Regions from separate parts of the Neobacillus sp. PVCKKU3 genome, predicted to be linked through region 1. Evidence: riboswitches for the same ligand, from Rfam matches in the RefSeq annotation. Region 1 holds a riboswitch; each other region holds the start of a gene.
What was found. Region 1 has a riboswitch for cyclic di-GMP ahead of ACNQGS_RS03680 (PxKF domain-containing protein). Riboswitches for the same ligand answer to the same signal wherever they lie in the genome.
Positions count from the first base shown of each region.

Region 1 (4,289 bases):
GATGGATAAAAACCTTGAAGGCAGCACCCATGAATTTGTCGAAAAGCTACATGAAAATCAGGCAAAGGATTTAAAAAACAGACAGAATCAGGGCAGTGATACGCCTAGTAAGAAATTGCCGAATAAGACACATTAAAGGCAGTAAGGAGGAACTTTAACTTAAAACCCTCCTTACTGCCCACTAAAATAATTATTTTCCCAATTTTCTAATTATAAATCATAAGTATCATATCATAGCGTTACCTATCGATAGGCGCTAGTATTTCTTACATTATCTATAGAGCATATTAATAGCCGAGGACTACTAATTTCCTCGGCCACCTTTATTTATTTTAAACTAAAATACACTTTTTTAACATCAGATCCATCATGGAGATTAATAGAGACATAGTAAGAACCATTTGATAAGCCCTTAGTACTTAAGTTGTAGATATACTGATTTGATGTTGGGTCATATCTAAACGCATCTCCTGTATTAGGTGTACTGTTGACACCTACCGATAATTCAGTACCTAAAGCTACATCGGTTATTTTTGTAAACGAAATGGTTGCATTTGCAGTTGAGACAAATGCTCCTTGAGAATCGGTCAATTGGAATTTAACAGGGATAGTGCTGCCTGCCTTGAACACGCTTGAACCATTGATAATTGGTTGAAGAACCCCACCAAAATTGTAGGCAACGTTATATATGATTGTCTTATTGAATATATTTCCAGCCCTGTCTGTTGCTGTTAACTCAACAGTGTGTAAACCAGCTGTTGCCGTATTTAGTGTACCGCTTCCTTCAGTTGCAAGACCAGATAATGCATCTGATGCAGACCATGTAGCAAGTTGGTTAAGCGTAAAAGTACCAATGTTTGATACAACTCCATCGTTTTCAAGAGTAAGGCCGCCAATAGTAATGACAGGTTTTGTTTTATCAATTTTTAAACCAAATACAGTTACTTGAGCACTAGTATTCCCTGCCTTATCTGTTGCAGTACCAGTAGCAGATTTGTTTAAACCTTCTTCACTAAGGGTAACAGGTTGTGTGAAACTTGCTACACCAGATAAGTTATCATTTGCAGCAAATGTAACAACTACGTCATCATTATACCAACCGTTTGAGTTAGCTTTCCTATCAGGGCTACCTGAAATTGTTGGAGCAGTTTTATCAATATTAATACCAGAAACCGTTGCTGATTCACTATTGCCAGCCTTATCAGTCGCAGTACCAGTGACAGATTGGCCTGCGCCTTCACCAAGAGTTTTATTGCCGGTTACACTTGCTAAACCAGATAATGCATCGTCTGCTGTAAAGCTTACTGTAACATCTCCATTATACCAACCAGATGAATTTGCTGCTCTGTCAGGGCTACCTGATATTGTAGGTTTTGTTTTATCAATATTGATACCAGAAACCGTTGCTGATTCACTATTGCCAGCCTTATCAGTCGCAGTACCAGTAACAGATTGGCCTGCACCTTCACCAAGAGTTTTATTGTCTGTTACACTTGCTAAACCAGATAATGCATCTTGAGCATCAAAACTAACTGTTACATCCTGATTATACCAACCATCAGAATTAGCCACTTTGTCAGTGCTTCCTGAAATCATAGGTTTTGTTTTATCAAAATTTATTGTAATTGGTGCAGAAGTACCTATATTTCCAGCTATATCACTAGCTGTACCAGTGATAGTATGAGTTCCGTCTTCAGAAACTATAACAGGTGCAGATACTGAGCCTGGTAAAAGACCAGATCCACCTTCTTCATCTACAGCGGAGAAATTAACTGTTACATTTTGGTTATACCAGCCATTAGTGTTTGCAGCTCTATCAGGAGTAGCAGTGACTACTGGAGCAGTTGTATCTAGTACTTGTTTCTTGGTTACAACAAATTTAATGGTGTCACCAAATTTATTTTCTAGGCTTGCTCCTTGTTGATTGTTATTAGTGATGACAACATTAGTACTATTAAAGGTAAATGAATATGTTCCTGGTTGTAAGGTAGGATCAACTTGAATAGTTGCAGGAACATTTTTAGAACTATCTTTGCCAGCTAGGTTTACTGTAACTAAATTGCTAGTAGTAATACTCCCATTTGCAGCAATTGTAAAGTTTGTAGGTAATTTAACGTCTGCATTAGTCATATTACCATCCGAACTTACAATAAGATTAAAAGATTGGGTTGCTCCTTGCTCAACAGATACATTAGTGGATGATGCAACTAATTCAGAGGTAGTAATCTCAAGTTCACCTGCCAAAGCAAAACCTGTTGGGACAAGACCTGAAATTGCCAACGCAGTAACTGCGCTTAGGGCTTTTTTGCTTAATACATTTATAAAGCTAATTTTCTCCATAACTTTTCTCTCCTCTTAAATAATGATTAAGAGGGCCGGTTACACTACTAACTCCATATAACCTAAGTGTCCAGATTGCCGGTTATATATCATCGCTTCCCAAAAAATTAAAAGTATCACCTGAAGTTATAATTTCCATAGCTCACCCTCTTCCCATTAACCCCCTATATCGATATCACCTTCATAGGGTTCGTTCAGTATATAGAACTAAATATCTATGAAAATATTATAATTTAAACTATAGTTTATAGGTATTTTTTCCCTTCGACATTACCCAACTGATTTTCGACAAAATCAGCAAAACTAAGTAAGTTTGATTAAAAGTAAATAACTTCAACAATAGTGGAATATATATTTTTATAAATAATTTGTGAGAAAACCGCACAAACGGTTTATTAATATGCTGGATACAGAAAAAAAGTGCACTAACCTTAGTTAGTGCGTTTAAAAGATAGGAGGAAAATAAAGTTAGAATTTTACACCCTTCTATATTAAGAATATATTAAACGATAGTGGAATTGAATGTTTTTCGAATGACAAGATCCGTCAAAATTTTATTCCTTTGTAGAAAAATAATTATTTAAATTGTAAATTTTCTCAAGTAACATAATAAAAAACGGAATAAAATTACGGCTTAATAGGAGAATCGTCATGAAACATTTCGGGCGGCATCATATCTATTTGTTCTTCATGATTCCTTCCATAGTTTTGACAGATTTATTTATTGTTTTCCCCGAAGAGCTGGAATGGAATATTGTTTTCTTTCTTTGCATTATGGTCCTGTTTGACCAAATTAATCTGAAGGTTTTTTCCGGTTTCGACTATTCCTTTTTTCATGTCATATTATCATTAATCATATTTGACCGTTTCTCCATTGTTTACGGTTTCATTTATTTGCTTGTTGATTGTTTCGTTGCTAGCTTCATTCAAAAAAGAGGCAGCATTCAATCCAGGATATCCTTGCTCACCATGTATATTATCACTATCATTATCTGCAACGAGATTTATAATGTTTATAGTGACAAGACTTATTTTGCTCGGTATCTAACTTTACTGCTTATGTTGACTCTAAGCATAGTTTTGAAATATGTCTATGTGTATTTAGAGACTGGGACAGCATCTAGTAAGCTATTTTTGGACCGGTTTGGACCTATGATGTTTGAAGTAGCTGTTATATTCCCTATACTATCTTTCTTCAATCAGCTTGAGGTTAATCTGGTACTTATTCTGTTTCTAACCTACTATACGATCATTGGATACCTGCATAAGCAGTTTATTTCGATTAATCAATCCCAGATCAATTTATTAACGAAGAAGATAATGAGAAAATATGACATCCCTATTGTTTTTATGGATTTGAAAGATATAAAGGGTGTTTATTATCCTAAGAAAAAAATAATTATCATCGACGAAAAAATGGATTACCCTGAGCAATTACAAACTATTTTTCACGAGCTGCTTCATTATCAAATACAAAGGTATTTTAAAATTCCAAGAAAATCAGAGGAACTTATTATCACATTATTTGAAGCCGCAGTTAGCTGGTACTATATCATAACGATTAAATACAGCTCGGAAATAGAGTAGGGGAAGGGGGTATATTATGGCCACTCCATTGGGGCATGAGTTAAGAAGATTAAGGTTAGAAAGAAATTTACGACTTGAAGAAGTTGCAAAGGGGACTGGAATCACCCTTCAATATTTAAGCATGCTTGAAAAAGGGGATCGTAAGTCTGTTTCGTTTGAGATCATGGCGGATATTTCAAGATTTTACGGAGTGCCGTTAGACTATTTTGCCGCTTTCCTAAAAGAGGCGGAATCCAAGCAGCTCTCGGACGTAGAAATCATGCTTTGGCAGGCAATTAATGAAAAGGTGCGGGAAGATATTTATTTTAAAAAAGGGAATTCGCTAAAAAGTATTTTTTCGAAATTGTTCCATTAGACCCAAA
Region 1 is NZ_JBLVQN010000003.1:158,767-163,055, forward strand. Features, by position in the region: gene ACNQGS_RS03675 (DUF4023 domain-containing protein) at 2-136, shown strand; gene ACNQGS_RS03680 (PxKF domain-containing protein) at 328-2,340, opposite strand; cyclic di-GMP riboswitch class II at 2,365-2,449, opposite strand; gene ACNQGS_RS03685 (ImmA/IrrE family metallo-endopeptidase) at 2,992-3,927, shown strand; gene ACNQGS_RS03690 (helix-turn-helix domain-containing protein) at 3,944-4,282, shown strand.

Region 2 (4,289 bases), on a different contig from region 1:
TTGATATTGATAGTAAAAAAGACCGCCCGCGATGATTAACACAAGAACTACACTTAGCGTTAGGATTTTTTTCATCATTTTCATCCTTTTGGTGTCAAAATTACAGATAGAGGTCGATTAATAGGCCTTTGATTTCCCCTATCTTATCAAGCAATTGAATATTTGCATCCTCTTTTTCTAAAATTTTCTTCGACAGCTCCAACAGATTTTTATCAATCTCTTTAATAATTTTTAGCCTCCTCCCCCTATTCATTGACGTGAAAGAATCCGTTATTTCTAAAGAGAGGCCATTTTTTACAACTTCCTGCAAAAAGGATTGAATTAATTTTTTATATTTTTGAAGATCAGCAGCCGTTCGTGACTGAACCAATCGCTCCCCTTGCTTTTGAATCCCGTCTAAAAGGGAGCTTAGCTGCTCTTTTACCAAATTGGTTTTTGAATCTGTCAATATCTGTTGAAATGAGGATGATTCAGCTTGCTTCGTTTCTTTTTGAAAAAACATTTTATCGTTTGTGACACCAAATCCGTGACTGACTTTCAAGAGAAAACACCTTCCAAACGCTTAAGTTTGTGATTGTCGATATTTGTAAAACTAAATTACAATAAATTATTAATTTTAGCAATCATTAGAAAAGGAGAAATTTATGACGACATTTATCGGTTTGATTCTGGCTATCGTTTCTATCGGTGTAGGGATGGTATTAAAAGGCGCATCGTTTGAAGCGTTGGCGAACCCTGCTGCCTTTTTAATTATTTTTGGCGGAACGATCTCTGCCTTGTTTATCGCCTTTCCCATGAGTGAAATAAAAAAAATTCCGATGCTGCTGAAAATTGCTTTTGTCGAACCAAAGCAGCCCAGCCAAGATGAAGTCATCAAGATGATGGTGGAGTGGTCGATGGTGGCGAGGCGCGAAGGCGTACTTGCATTAGAGGAAATTTCCGAGTCCGTCGAGGATCCTTTTTTAAAAAATGGCCTTGAAATGATTATTGACGGCAGTGACCGGGACCAAATGGAGGAAATTTTGTTTAGCGAGCTAGAAGCAGCGGCAGACCGGCACAAGGCCGGCAGCCTCGTCTTCAGCCAGGCGGGGACGTATGCGCCGACACTAGGCGTTTTGGGTGCTGTGGTTGGTTTAATTGCGGCGCTCGGAAATCTTCAGGACATGGACAAACTCGGACACTCGATTGCCGCCGCCTTTATCGCGACCTTGTTAGGGATTTTTTCCGGATATGTCCTGTGGCATCCAATTTCCAATAAACTGAAGCGCATTGCGAAAAAAGAGCAGGACCTGAAACTGATGATGATGGAGGGACTTCTTGCCATCCAGGAAGGGTTAACACCTAAATTGATTGAACGAAAGCTGGCTGTTTATTTGCCAACAAAGGCACGTTTGAAACAGGAGGAAATGGTCGTGAAAGAGGTCGAGAGTCTGTAAGACTGTGAGTTCAAGCTGGAAAAATAGAGGCTGCGTTTTGACTAGGACATCTTGTAAGAAAGGAGGAATAGAACGGTGAGGAGGCGGAGACTGCAAGATAATGATGAGCATATGGACGAAAGCTGGTTAATTCCTTACGCGGACCTTTTGACCCTGCTGCTTGCTTTGTTTATCGTCCTGTTTGCTTCGAGCAGTATCAATTCGGAAAAGCTGCAGCAAATCATGGTTTCGATGAATTCAGCTTTGAGCGGCAAAGGAAGCAGTTTGATTTTAAAAGAAAATGCCAGCTCTCCTGTGGTGAAGCCGCTCGAAAAAACTGCCGGCAAGGTAGAGAAACAGGAAGAGAATGAAAAATTGCACAGCCTGATGGAGAATATTCAAAGCTATATAGAGGCACGCGGCTTGGAAAAGGTCATCACCGTTCAGGACGAGCCTAAGGGAATCAAGCTTTCCCTAAAGGATGTCATTTTGTTTGAGTCCGGCAGCGCCGAATTGAAGGGAAATTCCCCTGCAATTTTGGGTGACTTGCTGGATTTGATTAAAGGAGTGCAAAACCCTATCAGCATTGAGGGCCACACGGATAATGTCCCGATTACCGGGGGCAGATTCAGGTCGAACTGGGAATTGTCGTCTGCCCGTGCTTTGTCCGTTCTTTACTTTTTTGAGCAAAATGGCATCTCTTCTGATAAATTGCAATTTGCCGGCTTTGGCGAGCAAAAGCCGCTGTATCCGAATGACACAGTAGAGCACCGGCAGGCCAACCGGCGGGTAGATATCATGATTCTAAAAGTCCAAGAATAATTTTTTCCCAATATAAAAAACGGGAAAACACTTGCTGAGACAAGTTGTTCATCGTCAAAATAGTAGTAATTCCATAAATCGTACGATAAAGGCAAACCCATTGAAAAATGGCGACGCAAAGCTACAGGGGCTAAGGTCATTGGTCATTCCGATCATCATGCTAGCCAGCTTCCGAATACGGACTCCTGCGATTTATGACAATAGAAGAGGAGTGGAAATGGAATGAATACATTATTAGCTAAATTCAAAAAAGAGTGGCACTTGTTTAGGGTGAATTACCATGAGCTGTTGCTTGCAGACTGTCTTGACTATGAGTTGCAGTGCAAGCTCGAACAAAAGATTACTTACCATAAAATGAGATTAAATAGTTATTGTTGAGAATTAATTCCTCCCTTGATTGGTTTTGGACATGGAAAATAAAGGTCTACGAATTTCTAACAATATCTGCGATAATAGTAATAGATTTGTGAGAGTTCATTCAAAACACCATCAAGGAAGGAAGCAGCAATGAAACAATCTATAAGTTCAAAATCCATCAGCCTGGCGCTCACTATATCCATTATTGCCATATCGTTTTCGGCTATCTTTGTGAAATGGTCCGACGCGCCGGCTTCTATTTTAAGTATGTACCGAATGTTGTTTGCCAGTTTGTTATTGGCCCCGATGGTCTGGGTGAAGCGCAAGGAGTTTAAAAAAGTGAGTCCAAAAAATGGCGCCATGCTCTTTTTCTCCGGAGTTTTTCTGGCCCTGCATTTTGTTCTTTGGTTCGGCTCCTTAAAGTTAACCACGGTTGCAAGCTCGACCATCATTCTCGCCCTGCAGCCGATTATTTCGCTGGTAGGCGGATTTTTTCTTTTTAAAGAAAGAACGACTGCTTCCGCACTGGCTACTATGGGGATTGCAATCATCGGAGCGATGATGATTGGCTGGGGAGACTTCGGCTTAAGCGCTGATGCCATCCGTGGCGATCTTCTCTCCTTTTTCAGCGTTATCGCGGTGGTCGGTTATTTATTTATCGGGCAAACCGTCGTGAAAAATGTATCCCACTGGATATACAGCTTTAGCGTGTTCCTCTGTGCGGGGATTGTGCTTGTTGTTTATAATCTATGGGCCGGAGTGCCTTTTCTCGATTATCCGCCTAAAGAATGGGGGATTTTCCTACTGCTAGCCATCGTTCCGAGCCTTAGCCATGTGATTAATAACTGGCTATTAAACTATGTGAACGCGACAACCATTTCGATGAGTATTCTCGGCGAACCAGTCGGCAGCACGATTTTAGCTGTCATTTTACTCGGGGAGCGATTATCAGGCTGGCAAATCGCCGGCGGCCTCCTCGTCTTGCTCGGCGTCTTCTTCTTCATGAGCAAAAAACAAAAAGCCGCCCCGCCAATGCAGAAAGCAGCTGAAAACGAAAACTTCCACATAAACGAAACCCCCGGGGCCTAAGCTCACGGGGTTTTTGATGCATGAGAACCGTCCGAGACAACTGAAAAATCGACTTTTTACTAACACTTTTTTAACCGGTCATGCATGTTTTGTTAAAAATCGGTAGATATCTCTATTTTCTTCAATAATGAATAGATGCTAAATTGCATATTTTTGTCTTTAAGCATGGATAATCCCCCTCTTGGTAATGGTTTCTCGACAATTCCATTACACCCAAATGGGGGATTTTTCTTTTTATTCGTAGAAATTATTTATCCTGAAAAACTTCCAATTATTTGCAAGTGTTTTTCAGTGGTCTCGAACCGTCCCTCTGCCTCAAAATGAGACACGAGAACCGTCCCCATGCATCATTGTGACTGCGGGGTTTTTAATGACGCAGTCGATGTGTACGCCGGCTTCGTTGGTGCCGCCGAATGGTTTGTTGCTGCCGAAGGCGATGTGGACGGTTCCGAATACTTTTTCGTCTTCTAGGACGTTACCGGTCAGGCGGGCTTTTTTGTTGGTGCCGATGCCAAATTCGGCGATGATTCTGCCATTGCCGTCACCTAGGATTTCCAGCAATCGATTTCCGTCTTCACCGCTGGCATCTACCAAACGGCCTTTTTC
Region 2 is NZ_JBLVQN010000015.1:72,329-76,617, reverse strand. Features, by position in the region: gene ACNQGS_RS12195 (flagellar basal body-associated FliL family protein) at 1-75, opposite strand, end outside; gene ACNQGS_RS12190 (YaaR family protein) at 101-541, opposite strand; gene motA (flagellar motor stator protein MotA) at 645-1,436, shown strand; gene ACNQGS_RS12180 (OmpA family protein) at 1,512-2,237, shown strand; cyclic di-GMP riboswitch class I at 2,318-2,413, shown strand; gene ACNQGS_RS12175 (DMT family transporter) at 2,745-3,683, shown strand; gene ACNQGS_RS12170 (aminopeptidase) at 3,999-4,289, opposite strand, start outside.
Region 2: linked by a shared signal. The riboswitch ahead of ACNQGS_RS12175 (DMT family transporter) and the one ahead of ACNQGS_RS03680 (PxKF domain-containing protein) in region 1 are both predicted to bind cyclic di-GMP.

Region 3 (4,289 bases), on a different contig from region 1:
GTGGTTTCGATTTTAGTCGGGATTGTTCTTTCTTTCGTGGTCAAGACGAACCAGTTAAGGCTGAATGCCGATGAACATGGTCATGTCCATGACCATTCGAAACAAAATACGAAGCAAAAATTGGTCAGCGTGATCACTCATACCATCGATGAATTTTTCCACGTCGGAAAGTACTTGGTGATGGGTTCGTTAATCGCTTCAGCGATGCAAACCTTTATCCCGACTTCTACGTTGGCTGCACTTGGACATTCCAAAGTAGCGGGTGTTCTTGTCATGATGGCGCTGGCGTTCATTTTATCAATTTGTTCTGAAGCGGATGCGTTTGTTGCTTCGTCTTTCAGAAACACATTTTCACAAAGTTCAATTGTGACATTCTTGGTGTTTGGTGCAATGGTTGACATCAAGAACCTGCTGATGATGTTCGGAACGTTTAAGCCAAAATTCGTTATCCTGCTTGTTTCGTTAATTTCAGCATTCGTATTTATCGGTTCACTATTACTGTAAAGGAGGGAAGAATATGTTTCGCGTCGTGATTTTATTATTGTTTACCAACTTGTTTTTCTATTTGCATTTATCAGGAAACATTTCGAAGTATATTAATATGAAGTATTCCTTTCTTTCCTACAGTATGATTTATGCCCTATTCTTCCTAACTATTGTAGAAGGAATCAGATGGTACTTTAAAGAGAAAAAATCAGAGATAGAATTGGAATGTCATGAATGCCATCACGATCATTCACATGACCATAAAAAGCCTTCTTTTGGAAAAAAGCTAAAAAGAACGGTTTCGTATACGATGATTGTTCTTCCCGCTTTGACAGGTGTGTTTTTGCCGGTAGCGACCCTAGATTCACAATTAGTTAATGCCAAAGGATTTAGTTTTCCTACGTTAGAGGACGGGGCCGACCGTTATGGCATGCACCAAATATTAAATCCCGACATGAGTAAATTTATGGGCCAAGATGCATTTACGGATTTAGTCAAAAAGGAATTCAAATCGTATAAAGGAAATGACCATATTACCTTAACAGATGAGGACTATTTAAAAGGTCTGGAAGTCATCTACAACTTTTCCGGCGAATTTGTTGGGAAAACCATGACGATGAAGGGTTTTTCATATAACGGTCCGGGGTTAAACGGCAACCAAATCTTCTTATTCCGATTTGGGATTATTCACTGTATTGCCGACTCTGGTGTGTTCGGAATGATGATTCAATTCCCTGAAAATGTCCACATCCCAAATGATCAGTGGTACGAAGTAACAGGAACGATGGACACGATGTATTATCAGCCTTTTAAAATGAAAATTCCTATTTTAAAAGTAACGGATTATAAAATCATCGAGCAGCCGAAAGATGCTTATGTTTATAGGAATAGTTTTTAAAATAAAAAAGAAAGCTCCAAGCACTTTAAAAAGTCCATGGAGCTTTCTTTTTCAAGTGGCTTCTAGAGTTGCCCTTTTTTAGATGAACCCTAGTCAGCAAAGCCAGAATGGAATAACACCTTTCTTGTATCGTAACGTTCTAAGGCAACCAAAAATAACCTTCTTTTCAACAATTCTTTTTCTAAGAATTTATAATTTTTGTCGGCCATTTTTAGTAAAGCTGTTATGTACCCCTCTATAATATTTTCATCACTAAGTTCCACCACATCCATTTCAAGTTCGTTGTCATAAACATATGTAGTCAAAATGAAATCCCCCTAAAATATATACTATTTTAGGCAGCTCAGCCATCATAGTTTCAAACCTTAGACCTGTAGCTTTGCGTCCCACTCTTTCGAGAAGTTTGCCTTTATCTAAATAAACTAATTATTTATATTATATTACAATTTTTTCAAATATTACATAACAAAAATTATAAAGATTCATGGGAAGATGCATGGGGACGGTTCTTATGCCTCATTTTTGCTAGAAATTGAGGCGCGAGAACCGTCCCTATGCATCATCTTAAAATTAGCTTTTGATTACTTTTTCTTTCTTTTTGCTTTCATCTATTGGTGCAGGCGCAGTACTTTGGTCATTGGCAGTCAAATCGATGCCATAATCTTTAGCAAACACCATATGAGTTTCCACAAGAACGTCCTTCGTGTTTTCATCTAAATTGAAAACTCGGGCACCGCGCAATCTATTTCGGTCAGCCCCTGGTAGGCCGTATGCGCCAAAACCTGTGCTGCCTGAATAGCCAAGCAAGATTCCATAATAATTACCCATATAAGTATTGACATGGTCGTGTCCACAGAAGACCCCTTTGACATCCCCTCTTTCTAGCATTGCTGAAAACATTCCGCTGTTGATTGGACCCGGGCATTCCTCTTCATTTCTTTCACCCACAATATTGTGTTTAATCAAGGCCTTTGCGTGATGGGCATCCGTTCTTCCGTCAACACTTCCAAACCACATAAATCTGTGCTCCCAAAGCGGTATATGAATAAATACTAGCGATGGAACTTTATGACCCCATTGCTGTTCCAGTTTTTTTGACGTCTCATAATACCAGCTGACTTGGTTCATACGGAGCCAGTCCCAGGTTGGGTATCCTTGAAAATCTTGACCCGCAATCGTTTGAGGGGCATATCTTCCACTGTCAAGCAGCCAGAGGTTGAACGCTGCATCTGTCCCTTTTGAATTTTTGATAAGAAGATTCATGTTACCCGTACCTGTAACGTCTTTTACCCCAGGTGTGTTCATATTGTATCGGTAAGACATATAAATGCCCAGCATATCTTCCTCATTTAGGCCGCTTTTTGGAGTGGAATCCTCATCATGATTTCCGTATGTAATGGCCCACTTAATCCCTCTTTGCTCCATCGGCTGGGCCACATTGTTGATGGCTTGTTTCATTTCGCTAGGAGTGTCACAGCCCCCAGTGATGTTGTCTCCGTTAAGGACTACAAAATCCGGTTTCTCTGTATCAAGGACCTTTTCCATCAGTTGTATGGTACGGCGGTCAATATTTTCATCATCCTGTGTATCATTAAACTGAACAATCTTGAATTTGCCGTCTGGATTAAATTGAAGCTTCATATCATCATTTAATTCAGCATAAGCTGTCCCAGTAAACAAATCTTTTGGAAGGCCAGCTGCTCCGAGTGTTAATGCAAGTGTACCTATACCTCCGATTTTGATAAATTTCCTTCTGTCCATTTCTTTTTGTGAATCCAGATTACTCATAACAAAACCTCCTCTAGTTTTTTAAGTTCACAGTTTAAAAAATATATCTATTAATAACATAGCAAGGAGATTTTAATTCTCTGTATAGGTTATGTAAATTGTTGATTATAAATTGGTAAAGAATTCTAGACAAAGATAATCCATCTAATGATTATGAAAAATACATTAAAAAGAATCGTAAAAAATCACACCAAAATTTAGGTGCTAATAGAAAAACAGAGTAGCCACTGGTAGGACCACCCTGTTTTCAGTTGATTATTTTAAGGTCAATTTTACAATGGTTAAATATATCCTTCCTGTTTTGATTTAGCCTCCTAAAAATCTGCAATATATCTATCTAGTTTTTATAGCATTAAATGCATCCTTCAAGGCATTGGCTGCCTGGTTGATGGCGTTATGCGCCTCCGCTAACACCCCTGGCATCCAGAAGAAACCGTGAATCATTCCGTCATAGCGTGTCGCTTCCACCGGTACGCCTGCTGATTTCAGCCGTTCCGCATAGGCTTCCCCTTCATCGCGTAACGGGTCAAAGCCTGCCGTAATCACCAGCGCTGGCGGAAGTCCGCTTAAGTCCTCTGCCAATAATGGCGAAGCATACGGATTTTGGCCATCCTCTTCATTACGAAGATAATGATTCCAGAACCAGACCATTGTATTTTTTGTTAAAAAATAACCCTCGGCATTATCACGATAAGAGTCCGTGTCATAAGCGTGATTGGTAACAGGATAGATAAGCATTTGATAGGCAAATGAAGGGCCTCCCTGTTCACGAGCCATTAAGGCCACAACTGCTGCAAGGTTTCCGCCAGCACTATCACCTCCTACTGCAATACGCTCAGGGTCTACTTGAATCTCGGCAGCATTTTCCGCCACCCACTTAGCTGCAGCATACGAATCCTCAGCGGCAGTCGGGAATTTGTGCTCAGGTGCCAATCGGTAATCGACAGAAACAACGACACAACCCGCCCTGTTTGCCAACATACGGCAAGGCACGTCTACAGTATCCAGGTTGCCGATAACCCAGCCCCCGCCATGGTAATAAACCAATGCAGGGAATGGCCCTTCACCCGCCGGCGTGTAAATGCGGACAGGAATTTCCTCTCCCTGTACTGGAATG
Region 3 is NZ_JBLVQN010000038.1:5,761-10,049, forward strand. Features, by position in the region: gene ACNQGS_RS21850 (permease) at 1-504, shown strand, start outside; gene ACNQGS_RS21855 (TIGR03943 family putative permease subunit) at 518-1,384, shown strand; gene ACNQGS_RS21860 (hypothetical protein) at 1,474-1,689, opposite strand; cyclic di-GMP riboswitch class I at 1,719-1,802, opposite strand; gene ACNQGS_RS21865 (metallophosphoesterase family protein) at 1,955-3,172, opposite strand; gene lipP1 (LipP1 family hormone-sensitive lipase) at 3,506-4,289, opposite strand, start outside.
Region 3: linked by a shared signal. The riboswitch ahead of ACNQGS_RS21860 (hypothetical protein) and the one ahead of ACNQGS_RS03680 (PxKF domain-containing protein) in region 1 are both predicted to bind cyclic di-GMP.